Regions from separate parts of the Mesorhizobium hunchu genome, predicted to be linked through region 2. Evidence: riboswitches for the same ligand, from Rfam matches in the RefSeq annotation. Region 2 holds a riboswitch; the other holds the start of a gene.
The links. Region 2 has a riboswitch for thiamine pyrophosphate ahead of ABMA46_RS02450 (YkoF family thiamine/hydroxymethylpyrimidine-binding protein). Riboswitches for the same ligand answer to the same signal wherever they lie in the genome.
Positions count from the first base shown of each region.

Region 1: it holds a riboswitch for thiamine pyrophosphate, as region 2 does, so the genes downstream of both, thiB (thiamine ABC transporter substrate binding subunit) here and ABMA46_RS02450 (YkoF family thiamine/hydroxymethylpyrimidine-binding protein) in region 2, are expected to answer to the same signal.

Region 1 covers NZ_JBEBMG010000001.1:312,705-319,504, reverse strand. The annotation lists gene ABMA46_RS01585 (class I SAM-dependent methyltransferase) at 1-348, opposite strand, end outside; gene ABMA46_RS01580 (ABC-F family ATP-binding cassette domain-containing protein) at 421-2,229, opposite strand; gene ABMA46_RS01575 (thiamine diphosphokinase) at 2,361-2,993, opposite strand; TPP riboswitch at 3,109-3,215, shown strand; gene thiB (thiamine ABC transporter substrate binding subunit) at 3,251-4,252, shown strand; gene thiP (thiamine/thiamine pyrophosphate ABC transporter permease) at 4,387-6,030, shown strand; gene thiQ (thiamine ABC transporter ATP-binding protein) at 6,027-6,788, shown strand.
Region 2 covers NZ_JBEBMG010000001.1:500,670-507,469, forward strand. The annotation lists gene ABMA46_RS02430 (phosphogluconate dehydrogenase C-terminal domain-containing protein) at 1-691, opposite strand, end outside; gene ABMA46_RS02435 (ABC transporter substrate-binding protein) at 881-1,900, opposite strand; gene ABMA46_RS02440 (ABC transporter ATP-binding protein) at 1,897-2,667, opposite strand; gene ABMA46_RS02445 (ABC transporter permease) at 2,664-3,443, opposite strand; gene ABMA46_RS02450 (YkoF family thiamine/hydroxymethylpyrimidine-binding protein) at 3,472-4,080, opposite strand; TPP riboswitch at 4,071-4,183, opposite strand; gene recQ (DNA helicase RecQ) at 4,308-6,107, opposite strand; gene ABMA46_RS02460 (dihydrodipicolinate synthase family protein) at 6,366-6,800, shown strand, end outside.

The DNA of each region.
Region 1 (6,800 bases), 190 kb from region 2:
GAAGGCGAGCGAGCTGTAGACGAGATCGAAGGCTGCCGTGTCCGGCTCAAGCGTCTCCAGATCGGCGTGGCAGTAGGTGACGACGGCGCTGGCGGTGTCGGACCGTGCTTTCGCCAGCATTTTTTTGGATATGTCGATGCCGGTGACGGCGGCCGCTCCCTGTTCGAGCGCCCAGCGGCAGAACCAGCCGTAGCCGCAGCCGAGATCGAGTACCCGCCTGCCTTCGAGGTCGGATAGCATCGATTTCAGCACCGGCCATTCGGGCGCACCCGCCAGGCCGAGCCGCGAGCGCTCCAACTGTGCGTAGCCGGCAAAGAAATCCGGCTTGTCGTAGATATTCTGGGCCATCGTCTCGCTTCCTGCCGCCCGGACAAGGTCAAGCCCTTGTCAAATGATCCGTGCGCGGGAAAAGGCGGAGGCCTACCCCTCCAGTTCCTCGCGGAGCATCTCTAGTTCAAGCCATTCCTCTTCCAGCGCCGCCAGAGTCGCACGCTCCTTGTCGAGCGCGGCGATCGTCTTTTGGAAGCCGCCCGGATCGCGCTCGTAATAGGCCGGGTCGGCGATGGCGTCCTCGAGCCGGGCGATCGATTGAGCGACGGCCTCCATTTTCTTCGGAAGATTGTCCAGCGCGAATTGCTGTTTGTAGGAAAGCTTTTTCGCCGCCGCTTTCGGTTGGACAGCCGCAGTCTTTTCCTGAGTCGGATCGGCTTTCCTCTGGACTTTTCGGTCGTCCAACCGTCTGCCGCCGCGTTGCGCCAGCATGTCGGAATAGCCGCCGGCGTATTCCACCCAGCGGCCGCCACCCTCCGGCGCGATCACGCTGGTCACGGTGCGGTCGAGGAAGTCGCGGTCGTGGCTGACCAGCAGCACCGTGCCGGAAAAGCCGGCGACGAGCTCCTGTAAAAGCTCCAGCGTCTCCATATCGAGGTCGTTGGTCGGCTCGTCCAGCACCAGAAGGTTCGCCGGCCGCGCCAGCACGCGCGCCAGCAGCAGACGCGCCCGCTCGCCGCCGGAAAGCTCCTTCACCGGCGTGCGCGCCTGCTCCGGCTTGAACAGGAAGTCCTTCATGTAGGAGACGACGTGGCGCTGCTCACCGTTGACGACGAGGTTTTCGCCGCGCCCGTCGGTGAGGTAGTGCGCCAGCGTCTCGTCCGGATCGGCCGCGTCGCGCTTCTGGTCGAGCGTGGCGATCTCCAGATTGACGCCGAGGCGCACGCTTCCCGAATCCGGCGCGAGTTCACCCGTCAGCATCTTGAGCAGCGTCGTCTTGCCCGCGCCGTTCGGACCGACGAGGCCGATGCGGTCGCCGCGCTGGATGCGGGTGGAGAAATCCTTCACCACCGCGAGATCGCCGAAGCTTTTGGCGATGCCTTTGGCCTCGATGACAAGTTTCCCCGACTCGGCCGCGTCGCTGGTTGCCAGCGTCGCCGTGCCTTCGGCGCCGCAATGCGTGTGGAAGCGCTGGCGCATCTGCTGGAGTTCGCCGAGCCTGCGCATGTTGCGCTTGCGCCGCGCAGTCACGCCGTAGCGCAGCCAGTGTTCCTCGCGCACGATCTGGCGGCCGAGCTTGTGCTGCTCGCGCTCCTCTTCTTCGAGGATCTGGTCGCGCCATTCCTCGAAATGGGCGAAGCCCCTGTCCAGCCGCCGCGTCCGGCCGCGATCGAGCCAGACGGTGGAGCGCGAGACGCGTTCGAGGAAACGGCGGTCGTGCGAGATCAGGATGAGCGCGGACGAAGTGCGGACAAGTTCCTCCTCCAGCCATTCGATCACCGACAGGTCGAGGTGGTTGGTCGGTTCGTCGAGGAGAAGAATGTCTGGCTCCGGCGCCATGACGCGAGCGAGTGCCGCCCGGCGCGCCTCGCCGCCGGAGAGTCTGGCCGGATTTTCCTCGCCGCTCAGTCCCAGATGCTCCATCAGGTAAGTGGCGCGGTGCGGATCGTCGGCGGGGCCAAGACCGGCCTCGACATAGGCGTGCACCGTCGCGAAGCCGTCCATGTCCGGCATCTGCGGCAGGTAGCGCACGGTGGCGGTCGGCTGGCGGAATACCTCGCCGTCCTGCGGCTCGATGAGCCCGGCGGCGATCTTCAGCAGCGTCGACTTGCCCGAGCCGTTGCGCCCCACCAGCGCGATCTTGTCGCCGCTGGAGGCGGCAAGGTCTGCGCCGTCGAGCAGCGGCGTACCGCCGAAGGTGAGTTTTATTCCGGCTAGATTGAGAAGCGGCGGCGCCATCTACTCTGTACCCCCACCCCTGGCCCCTCCCCACAGGGGGGAGGGGAACTTTGGGCACGCGGCAACCACCCTTCTCCCTTGTAGGGAGGGGGCAGGGGTAAATTCGATACCGCTCGGGTTCAAAGCATGACCTATGGATAAGGATGTGCCAGAAGCAGCGCCCTGCCGGAGCCGAGGGTGGTCTCCAGTCGCCCGCGCACTTCGTTCGAGATGGTGAGCGACGAGCCGAACGGCACCTGCACCGCATCGAGGGGCCATTTCGCGCCGGCGATCGACAGCCCGGCGAGATCGGAAAAGCCGAGGATCGAGAACAGCGTGCTGTCGGCAAAGTCGAAGCGCATATGCCCGGCGCGCAAGGGCAATCCCTCTTGCGAACCGCTGGTCAGGACGACCTCATGGCCGGCTTCGGCCAGCCGCAGGGCGAGCGTCATGTGCAGGAACGCGTGATCGGCGCGCGGCCCGCCGAAGGCGCCGGTCAGCACCAGCGCGGTCGCGCCGCGCTCGAACGCCACGTCTACGGCCAACTCGCCGTCGGTCTTGTCCTTCTCGGGCGGAAAGGCAAGCCTCGGGACCGCCGCCAGATCCGCCGGCAGGTCGCCGGGCGCGGAATCGAAATCGCCGACCCACAGTTCCGGCACGACGCCCAGCGCCGCCGCATGCGCCATGCCGGCATCCGCCGCGATCACCCGGCTGCCGGCGATCTGGTGGTCGAGCCTGGGCGTGCGCGTCAGTTCGCCGCCGAGAAGGATGGTGAAGGTGCTCATCGGGCCAGCGCCATAGCAGGGCGTTCGCGGAAACGGAAGCGGCGTGCGGCCGTTTCGTCCCGAACGGGGAGCCAACATTCGCTTGCGCGGTTGCGGAGACGGCCCTATGTCTCGAAGCGCTCTAACGGGGTGCCGGACGTCGATCCGGCTGAGAGGCTTCGAGGCCAACCCGCTGAACCTGATCCGGTTTGTACCGGCGGAGGGATTAGACGCTTCCCCAGGCGCCAACTCCCTTGTTTGATGAAAAGGAGGCGCCGATGCGCAAAAGACTGTCCGTGCTGATCTCCACTCTTGCCCTCGCCCTGCCGGCGCTGCCGGCCGCGGCGAAGGACAAGCTGACCGTCTATACCTACGAAAGCTTCACTGCCGAGTGGGGTCCCGGTCCCGTCGTGAAGAAGAACTTCGAGGACGAATGCGATTGCGAGGTCGATTTCGTTTCGGTCGAGGACGGCGTGGCCCTGCTCAATCGCGTCAGGCTGGAAGGCAAGTCCACCAAGGCCGACATCGTGCTCGGTCTCGACACCAATCTGACGGCCGAGGCGAAGGCGACCGGCCTGTTCGCGCCGCATGGGCCGGTCGAGAATGTCGACGTGCCCGGCGGCTGGAGCGACGACACCTTCGTGCCTTTCGACTACGGCTATTTCGCCGTCGTCTACGACACCGAAAAGATGAAGGCACCGCCGAAGAACCTGAAGGACCTTGTGGAGGGCGATCCGAGCCAGAAGATCGCGATCCAGGATCCGCGCACTTCGACGCCCGGCCTCGGCCTGGTGCTGTGGATGAAATCGGTCTACGGCGACAAGGCCGCCGACGCCTGGGCGAAGCTGAAGGATCGGGTGCTGACGGTGACGCCGGGCTGGAGCGAATCCTACGGCCTGTTCACCAAGGGCGAGGCGCCGATGGTGCTGTCCTACACCACCTCGCCGGCCTACCACATGATTTCGGAAAAGACCGATCGCTATCAGGCAGCCTCCTTCTCAGAGGGCCACTATCTGCAGATCGAAGTGGCCGGCATCACCGTCAATGGGGAGAAAAACCCGCTATCGCAGAAATTCATCGCCTTCATGACCGGGCCGGGCTTCCAGGACGCTGTTCCAGAAACGCAGTGGATGTACCCTGCGGGCAAAACCGACAAGCCGCTCGATCCGGCTTTCGACAAGCTCGTGAAGCCGGCCAAGACCCTGATGTTCAGCCCCGAGGAGGTGGCGAAGAACCGAAAGGCCTGGGTGGACGAATGGTTGGGCGTGATGAGCAAATGAGACGCGGCAGATCCTCCCCTCTTGAGGGAGAGGTGTCGCCCCCCGGGTCCGGCCAAAGGCCTGCCCGAGGGCAGGCTCAGGCGACGGAGGAGGTCGGTCGAGCCGGTACCGGACAGAAGCCGGCGTCGAGTTTGGTGGAGGCGACCCCTCCCGGCGGCTTCGCGGCCACCCTCTCCTCGAAGGAGAGGGATGGGCGTATCACCGCCGGCATCGTCGCGCTGGCCTTCATCGCCGTTCTGATCGGCGGGGCGTTCGCGGGGCTGATCTTCGAAGGCGTAGGCGACCCGTCCGGGGCGCTGTCGGCATTCGATCCCTATCTTCTTCGCGTCGCCCGCTTCACGCTGTGGCAGGCGGCGCTCTCGACGCTGCTGTCCGTGCTGCCGGCCCTGTTCGTCGCCCGGGCGCTGGCGCGGCATCCGCGCTTTGCTGGCCGCACGCTGATCCTCCAGCTCTTCGCCGTGCCATTGGCCCTACCCGCGATCGTGGCGGCGCTGGGCGTCCTGTCGCTCTATGGTCGCGCCGGCTATTTCGCCGGCTTCCTGTCCGGGCTCTCCAGCGGACAGTGGCCCGGCATATACGGCCTTGCCGGCATTCTGGTCGCACATGTCTTCTTCAACCTGCCGCTGGCCACCCGGCTGTTCCTGGAGGCGTTGCAGGCCGTTCCGGGCGATCAGTGGCGGCTGGCGAGCCAGCTCGGCATGGGCAGCGGCGCGGCGTTCAGGCTCATCGAATGGCCGGCGCTCAGGCAGGCGCTGCCGGGTATCGCCGGGCTCGTGTTCATGCTGTGCGTCACCTCCTTCACCATCGTGCTGACGCTGGGCGGCGGTCCGGCCGCCTCGACGCTTGAGGTCGCGATCTACCAGGCGCTTCGCTTCGACTTCGATCCGGCACGGGCCGTGGCGCTGACTTTCCTGCAGGTCGCGCTGACCGCTGTCGTCGTCGCCCTGCTGGCCCGGCTCGGCACGGATATGACGGGCGACGCCAACCTGCCGGTGGCGCCACGCCGCTATATGCCGAACTCGGCGGCGGGAACGGTGTTGGATGCCGTGCTGATCCTGGTCTCGCTGCTGTTCGTCGCCGGACCGATGCTGGCCACCGTGACCGCCGGACTTCAGGCGGACCTCGCGCGGCTGGCGGCGGAGGACGCGGTGCGGCGAGCGACCGTGACCTCGGTCTTGCTCGCCTTCCTGTCGGCGTTTCTTTCTACGGCGCTCTCTCTGGCGCTCGCCGTGGCGCGGCGAGCGCTGTCTCTCGGGAAGCGTCGTCCGGTCCTTGAATTCATGACCGGCACAGGCGCTGGTTTCGTGCTGGTGGTGCCACCGATCGTCGTCGGCGCTGGCTGGTTCATGGCGCTGCGCCATTTCGGCGACGTCTTCGCCGTGGCGCCGGTCATGGTGGTCGCGGTCAACGCCGTCATGGCCATGCCCTTCGCGATCCGCGCGGTCCGGCCCGCCTATGACGCGGCGAGCGAGCGGCATGAGCGCCTGTGCGCCCAACTCGGCATCGCCGGCTGGACCCGCCTCATGCTGATCGACTGGCCATCGCTGCGGCGGCCGATGGCGACCGCCTTCGCCTTCGCCACGGCGCTTTCACTGGGCGATCTCGGCGTTATCGCCCTGTTCGGCTCGAACGAGGTGCAGACACTGCCCTATCTGCTGCTGGCGCGCATGGGCAGCTACCGTACCGAGGATGCAGCGGGCCTTGCGCTGTGGCTCGGCGTGGTATGCCTGTCGCTTATGCTCGTCGCCGACAGGCTGGGAAGGGAGCGCAACGCATGAGCGCGACAGAAGAAAACGGGGTCGCCGTGCGATTGGAGGAACTCGCCTTCAGCTATGGCGAGACCGCCTTCTCCTTCGACGTGACCTTCGCGGCCGGTGCGATCACGGCGCTGATGGGGCCGAGCGGATCGGGGAAATCGACTCTGCTCAATCTCGTCGCCGGCTTCGAGACGCCCCGCAGCGGTTGTGTCTGGATCGGCAGCAACGACGTAACCAGCGCGCCGCCCGCCGCCCGTCCCGTATCGATGGTGTTCCAGGAGAACAATCTGTTCGCGCACCTCAGCGTCGAGGACAATGTCGGGCTCGGGCGCTCGCCGTCGCTGCGCCTGTCTTCCGGGGATCGCACGGACATCGCGGCGGCGCTCGAGCGTACCGGCCTGGCCGGCAAGCAGAAGCGCCTGCCGCGCGAGCTTTCGGGCGGCGAACGTCAGCGCGTGGCGCTTGCACGCGTGCTGGTGCGGGCGCGTCCGGTGCTGCTGCTGGACGAGCCGTTCGGCTCGCTCGGCCCGGCGTTGCGCGCCGACATGCTGGACCTCGTCCTTGCCCTGCATGCCGAACAGGGCATGACCGTGCTCTTCGTCACCCATCAGCCGGAGGATGCCGAACGGATCGCCGGCTCGGTCGTCTTCCTTGAGGAGGGGCGCGTCGCCGCGACGGGCGACGCAAGCGATTTCTTTTCCGGCTCTGGACCCGAGGCGTTCCAGCGCTATATCGGCGCTGGCGGTCGATCACGCGATGTTGCCCGCAAGCGGACATAATTGACGGCCAAA
Region 2 (6,800 bases):
AGATCACCGAGGCGAGCACGTTGATGTGGCCGAGCAGAAAATCCAGCGCCGCCTGGCGGTCGACGCCGCGTCGCACGACCTCGTCGAGACCTTCCTTCATCACGACGAGCAGGGAGGCGCACATCGTCTCCGCCAGTGCCGGTTCGAGCATGGCCAGTTGCTCGACGGTCACCCTGTGGGAGCGCATCACCGGCGCCCAGATCGTCCGCGCAATGGCCTCGCCCTTGGCATAGTCGCTCTCTGGCCCCTGCATGAGCGCGCTGACGATATGCTGCTTGGCCTTGATGCCGCCGAAATAGTCCTTCTTCGCCGCCATGTCGGTTTCATCGTTGAACAACGGCGGATGGCAGGGATGGGTGATGAAATAGGTGAGGTCGGGGCGCTTCGGCAGGTGCCCTGCCGCCGGCGCCGCAGCATCGAGGACGATCACCATCGTGCCTGGCTTTAGCTGCTTCTCGATGCCTGCGGAGACCTTGCCGATCAGTGTGTCCGGGACGGCCAGGATGATGACGTCGGCGCCGTCGAGCGCCCGGTCTCCTTCGACGGCGTCGAAGCCAAGCCCTTCCTTCAGGCGGGCACGGCCGCCCTCGCCGGTCTCCACGTGGCGAACCTCGTAGGCCGAGCCCTTGAGGTTGGCGGCAAGGCGATAGCCCATTTTCCCGCCTGCACCGAACAGCGCAATCGTTGTCATCTGGTCTTTACTCCCTGAATTCCGACGAAGGTTCGCCAATCGTCATCTGACATACTGGTATGATCACTCTACCATTATTTGGCAAGAGGAATCATTCGCGTCGCGCGTTGTTCATTCATGGCGCGGCCGAGGAAGCCGGGCCCGCTTATTGTCGCTCCCGCATGATGCGGAATCGCGTCGCCGGCCCCGTCAGGCGCCGGCCAGGCAGCGGTTGGTGTAGTAGTCGGCGAAGGCCGGGCGGCTGGCGAGGGCTTTGCCGTCCGCGTCCAGAAGAATGCCGGCCGCGAACAGGAAGCCGCCCATCGCCTCCGTCTTCGCTCCATCGATTTCGCCGACCGTGCCATCCGGCCGCGCGAGATAGTGGCCTTCTATCAGGGTCTTCAGGGAGGCCTCGATCAAGGCCGCATCCGCCGGCATGTCCTTGTTGGCACCGACCAGAACGGCGGCAGCTTCCTGCGGGTGCTCGACGGCGAAGGCATAGCCCCTGCGCGTCGCCTGCACGAAGGCGGCGGCCGCATCCTGATGCTGCGACAGGTAGGCGTCGCTGGAGGCGATGAAGGTCGTGTGCTCGTCCGGCACCCCGTAATCGGCGTAGCGGAAAGCCATCTGCCGCCTGCCTTCCAGTTCGGCCTGGACGCCTTCCCAGGTGTAGACCTCCAGGGTGAAGTCGACCGCGCCGTTCGCCAGCGCCTCGTAGGCGGACGTGCCGAGCGTCACCGTCTCGAAGCTGCCTGCACCGCCGTCGTTGTGGATCAGTGTCTCGATCAGCGCCGTCTCCCAGTTGCTGCCGAAGCCGCCATAGACCTTGCCGTCGAGATCCCTCGGCCGCCTTATGTCGGTACGGTCGGCGTTGAAGACGAGTCGGCCGGTTTCCGTCTGCACCACGGCGTAGACTGCCTTCAGGTCGGCGCCGGCGGCGCGCTGGGTGAACAGCCCGATGGAGCCGACCACCCCGAAATCCGCAATCTGGTTGGCCACCAGCGTGCCGGCGCTGGTGTCGGTATAGGGCAGGATATCGACGTCCAGCCCGGCGTCGGCATAAAAGCCTTTGTCGCGCGCCACATAAAGGCCGATATGGTTGGTGTTCGGCGTCCAGTCGAGCGCGACCGAGACCTTCTCGCGCGCCGGTGAGGACCAGGCTGGAGCCGCCGGCGCGCAGGCGGCTGCAAGGCCGAGGGCGAGGGCGTGGCGGCGGTTCATCAGTGTCATCTGTTCGACCCTTCTGTTGCTTCGGGGTTGAGAAGGCTTTCCAGAACGACGGCTTCGATGGCGCTGGCCTGCCGCAATCCCTCGGCCCCCGCATCGCGTGGCCGCGGCAAGGGCACGGGGACTTCGTGCAGGACCCGTGCCGGGCGCGTCGACAGCACGTAGATGCGATCAGAAAGGAAAACGGCCTCGCGCACGTCATGCGTGACCAGCAGCGCCGTCCAGCGATGACGCTTCCACATGGCTTCGAGCCAGCGCTGCATGCCCATGCGCGTCAGCGCGTCCAGAGCGCCGAACGGTTCGTCCAGCAAAAGCATGTCGCGTTCCTGCACGACCGTGCGCAGAAGGGCAGCCCGCTGGCGCATGCCGCCGGAAAGCTGTGCCGGGTAATGATCCTCGAAGCCGGCAAGGCCGAACTCGGCGAAGAGTGGCCGCACCTTGTCCCTCGCGGCGCGGCGCGGCACACCCTGCACCTCCAGTCCGAGCGTCGTGTTGTCGATGATGCGCCGCCACGGCATCAGCGCGTCGCGTTGCGGCATGAAGGCGAAACGGTCTTGCCGCGACATGAGCGGCTCGCCGTCCAGACGGATCGCGCCGCCGTCTGCCTCGATGCCGCCCGTCAGGATCTGGAAGATCGTCGATTTGCCCGCCCCGGAAGGCCCGAGGATGGAAACGAACTCGCCCTCGCGCACCGACAGCGATATTCCGTCCAGCACCTTCGTCGCGTCGAACGCCTTGCGGACGCCTTGCAGGTCGAGCTTCGGGGTCATCGCGTCCGCCTCTGCTCCAGGCGCTGCCAGGGCATGGCGAGGCGCTGCACGAGGCCGGTGGCGGCAAACAGCACCAGCGTCAGCGCGGCGCTGACGGCCACGGCGGCGAGTACGAGATCGGGTCGGAAATTGTTCTTGGCCTTGAGGATGTAGATGCCGAGACCGCGCGTCGCGCCGGCATATTCGGCGAAGATCGCGCCGACCACCGCATAGGTGATGGAGATGCGCAGGCCGGCTAACAAGAACGGCAGGGCCGACGGTGCACGGGCAAGCCAGAAGCGTTGCCATCGCGTCGCACCCATGGAGCCGAGCAAAAGCGCGATCTCCTTTTCCGTGGATTCGTATCCCTGAACCAGCGCGACCAGCATGGGAAAGAAGGTCACCAGGGCGACCAGCAGGATCTTGGGCAGCAGGCCGAAGCCGAACCACAGCACGACCAGCGGGGCGATCGCCACGAGCGGCAGGGTCTGGCTGACGACGAAGACCGGGAACAGCGCCCGCCGCACAGGCGCGAAGAAATCCATCGCGGCCGAGAGCAGAAAGGCACCGGCGAGCGAGCAGGAGAATCCGAGCAACGTCGCACGGATGGTGGGCAGCGCGTTGTCGGCGAGCGCTCGACGGTTCAGCCAGGCTTGCCCGGCAACGCGCAAAGGCGACGGCAGCGTTGTCTGGCTGATGCCCGACAGATCGCTGTAAAGCTGCCAGGCGACCAGGAGCGACGCGATCGCTACGGCCGCGGGGCCTGTTCTGGCCAGGAAGGACGGCGTGTTCGGCATGGCGGATATCCGCGCCCGCGCGCGTGGCTCAGGCCGGGCTCGGGCTGTTTGCCGAAACGGTGAGGTCCATCGCCACATGGCCCTCCGGCGATCCGAAACGCAGGAAAGCTTCACCGAGCGTGGCGAAGACCGGCCCCGCGTCGCCCCGCAGGGTGGTGCAGAAGTTCTTCGCCCGGCCGAACACGCCCGACCGCTTCATCAGATCGATGCAGCCGTAGATCTCGTCCATGTGATGCGAGGCACCGAGGGGATAGAGCGACAACTGCGCGGCGACGTCCTGCCCTGTCGGCGCGGCGCTTTGCACGGCCTCCAACGCTGCCTCGACCCGCTCGCTGAGCGGCGTTTCGGCCGTGCGGCCCTCGATGGGCGTGCAGATCGGGTCGTCCGGTTCGCCGGGGCAGCCCCGCGACACCGTGGCATGCATCACGCAATGCAGGCCACCGCGCGATGCGGCAACGTGAAGGTCGCGCAGGGCCGGGAAAAGATCGGGCGGCGGTCCGACCAGCAGGGTGGAGAGATCGTCGGTCTCGATCCGGAACCGGCTTCGGTACGGATCGAGGGCCGACAGGCTGCCAAGGATGACGCGGACGAAATCGTCCGTCATGGGGTACAATGCGACTTGTGCGCCAGAAAACATGATCCGCCTCGCTCCGCTGGTATTATCCAGATCAGCTTGAGGGTTTCGCGGCTTGGCGCTGCGGTCTCAGCCCCGGCAATACGGAGCACCCCTGTGGTAGGCGCACTCAAACCATGATTCTTTTCGTCATGCAAGCGCGGCGATGGCCTTCGGCGGCCAACCGCTGCAACGCCGGGTGCTCGCCGATCGCGGCGATGGCGTCCTGCACGGAAGGTCCAGGCTGCCTGTCAGACGTGTTCCGCGATGACCGCGAGGAAAGCGGGGCCGTAGCGATCCAGCTTGGACTCGCCGACGCCCGGCACATCCGCCATCTCGCGGCGTGACTTGGGGCGCGCCCCAGCGAGTTCGATCAGCGTCTTGTCGTGGAAGATGACATAGGGCGGTACGTTCTGCGCGCGCGCCAACTCCAGTCGTTTCTGCCGCAGCGCCTGGAACAGCGCGCGGTCGCTTTCGGCGACGGCCGTCTGCGCGGCGTTGCGCGTCACCGTGCCGCGGCGGGCGCGCACAGGGCGCGGCACGCGCAGCATCAGGCTCGGCTTGTCGCGCAGGAAATCCCGGCCGGCGGTCGAAATCGACAGGCCGCCATGGCCGGCCAGATCGACGTCGACAAGCCTGAGCGCGATCAACTGGCGCAGGATCGCCCGCCATGTGCGGTTGTCGTGCTCGGTGCCGATGCCGAAGGTGGAGATGCGGTCATGGCGGAACTGGGCGATGCGCTCGTTCTCGACGCCAAGCAGTACGTCGGCGATATAGGCCTGCCCGAACCGCTCGCCGGTGCGGTAGATGCACGACAGCGCCTTCTGCGCGGCGACCGTTCCGTCGAACAGCTTCGGCGGCTCGACGCAGGTGTCGCAATTGCCGCACGGTGCGCAACGGTCGCCGAAATAGGACAGCAGCACCTGCCGGCGGCAGCCGGCCGTCTCGGCCAGACCCAGCAGCGCGTCGAGCTTCTGCCGCTCCATGCGCTTGCGCTGGTCGGACGCCTCCGACTCCTCGATGAAGCGGCTGCGCAGCGCGATGTCCTCGTAGCCGTAGAGCATCAGCGTGTCGGAGGGCAGGCCGTCGCGCCCGGCGCGGCCGGTCTCCTGGTAGTACGCCTCGATGCTGCCTGGCAGATCGATATGGGCGACGAAGCGCACGTCCGGCTTGTCGATGCCCATGCCGAAGGCGATGGTGGCGACCATGACGACCGCCTCGCCGTGCTGGAAGCGCTTCTGGTTGGCCTCGCGCGCGGCCTTGTCCATGCCGGCATGGTAGGCGAGCGCATCGTAGCCCTGGTCGCGCAGCCAGGCGGCCGTCTCTTCGGTCTTTCTTTTCGACAGGCAGTAGACGATGCCGCTCTCGCCTTCGTGGCGCTTGAGGAAATCCTTCAGCTGCGCGCGCGGATTGTCCTTCTCCTCGATGGCGTAGCGGATGTTGGGACGGTCGAAGCCGGCGACGAAGGCGTCTGCCTCGTCGATGGCGAGATGCGACAGGATCTCTGCGCGCGTCGGCTCGTCGGCCGTTGCGGTCAGTGCGATGCGCGGCGTAGCGGGGAAACGCGCGGCCAGCGCATCGAGCTCCCGATAGGACGGGCGGAAGTCGTGCCCCCATTGCGACAGGCAATGCGCCTCGTCGATGGCGATCAGCGACAGCGTCACGCCATCCAGACGCTCCAGCACGCCCGGCCGCAGCAGGGTCTCGGGGGCGACATAGAGAAGATCGAGCCGGCCGGCGTGGACGTCGCCCCACAAGGCGCGCCGCTCGTCGCCCGCGAGATCGGAGTTGAGCGCGGCGGCGCGCACGCCGGCCTGCCTGAGCGCCGCCACCTGGTCCGCCATCAGCGCCAGCAGCGGCGAGACGACCAGGCCCATGCCCGGTCGGGCGATGGCCGGAATCTGGTAGCAGAGCGATTTGCCGCCGCCCGTCGGCATCAGCACGAAGGCGTTGTTGCCGGCGATCACATGCTCGACGATATCCCCTTGCGCCCCTCTGAACGCTGCATAGCCATAGACGGTCTTGAGGATTTCCAACGCACGGGCAGTCATGGGCAAAACATCGAGAATCAGGGGAAAGCCCTTCATAGCAGTTTGTCGGCCGTGGCGAGCGCTTCCATGCCGCATTTGCGACGGGCACTCCGAAGCGGGCATTCTCGCGCGGTCTGCTTCAGTCTGACGGTCGCGCGCGTCGTCTACCGGCACAACGGCGCGAGACCGCGTCGAAGTGCCCAAATAGTTTTGATTCCTTGGCTTGACACACGTTGACATCTGGCTAACATGTTAGTGATTGAATTGGTTCTCCTCCCTATGGCATCCGATCGGATATTCGGTCTTTCCGCGGCGTTGGTCACGCCTTTCGCAGAGGACGGCAGCGTCGATACGGCGCGCCTCGTCCTGCATGCGAAGACGGTCCTCGCCGGGGGCTGCGATTCCTTTACGCTGTTCGGCACCACCGGAGAGGGCTATGTGCTCAGCCTCGGCGACCGCGAGGCGATCCTGGCGGCAGTCGCCGGGTCCGGCATCGAGATGCGCGACAGCGTCTATGCGGGCGTTGCCGCCGTCTCCATCGACGACGCGGTGGCGCAGTCCCGGCTTGCGCTCGACGCGGGCGCCAGGGGCCTGCTCGTTGCCCCGCCTTTCTATCTCAAGGGCGTGGAGGATGAAGGGCTCTACGCCTGGTTCTCGCGTGTCATCGAGCGGACCGGCGAAACGGCGCGCGGCGTTATCCTCTACCATATCCCC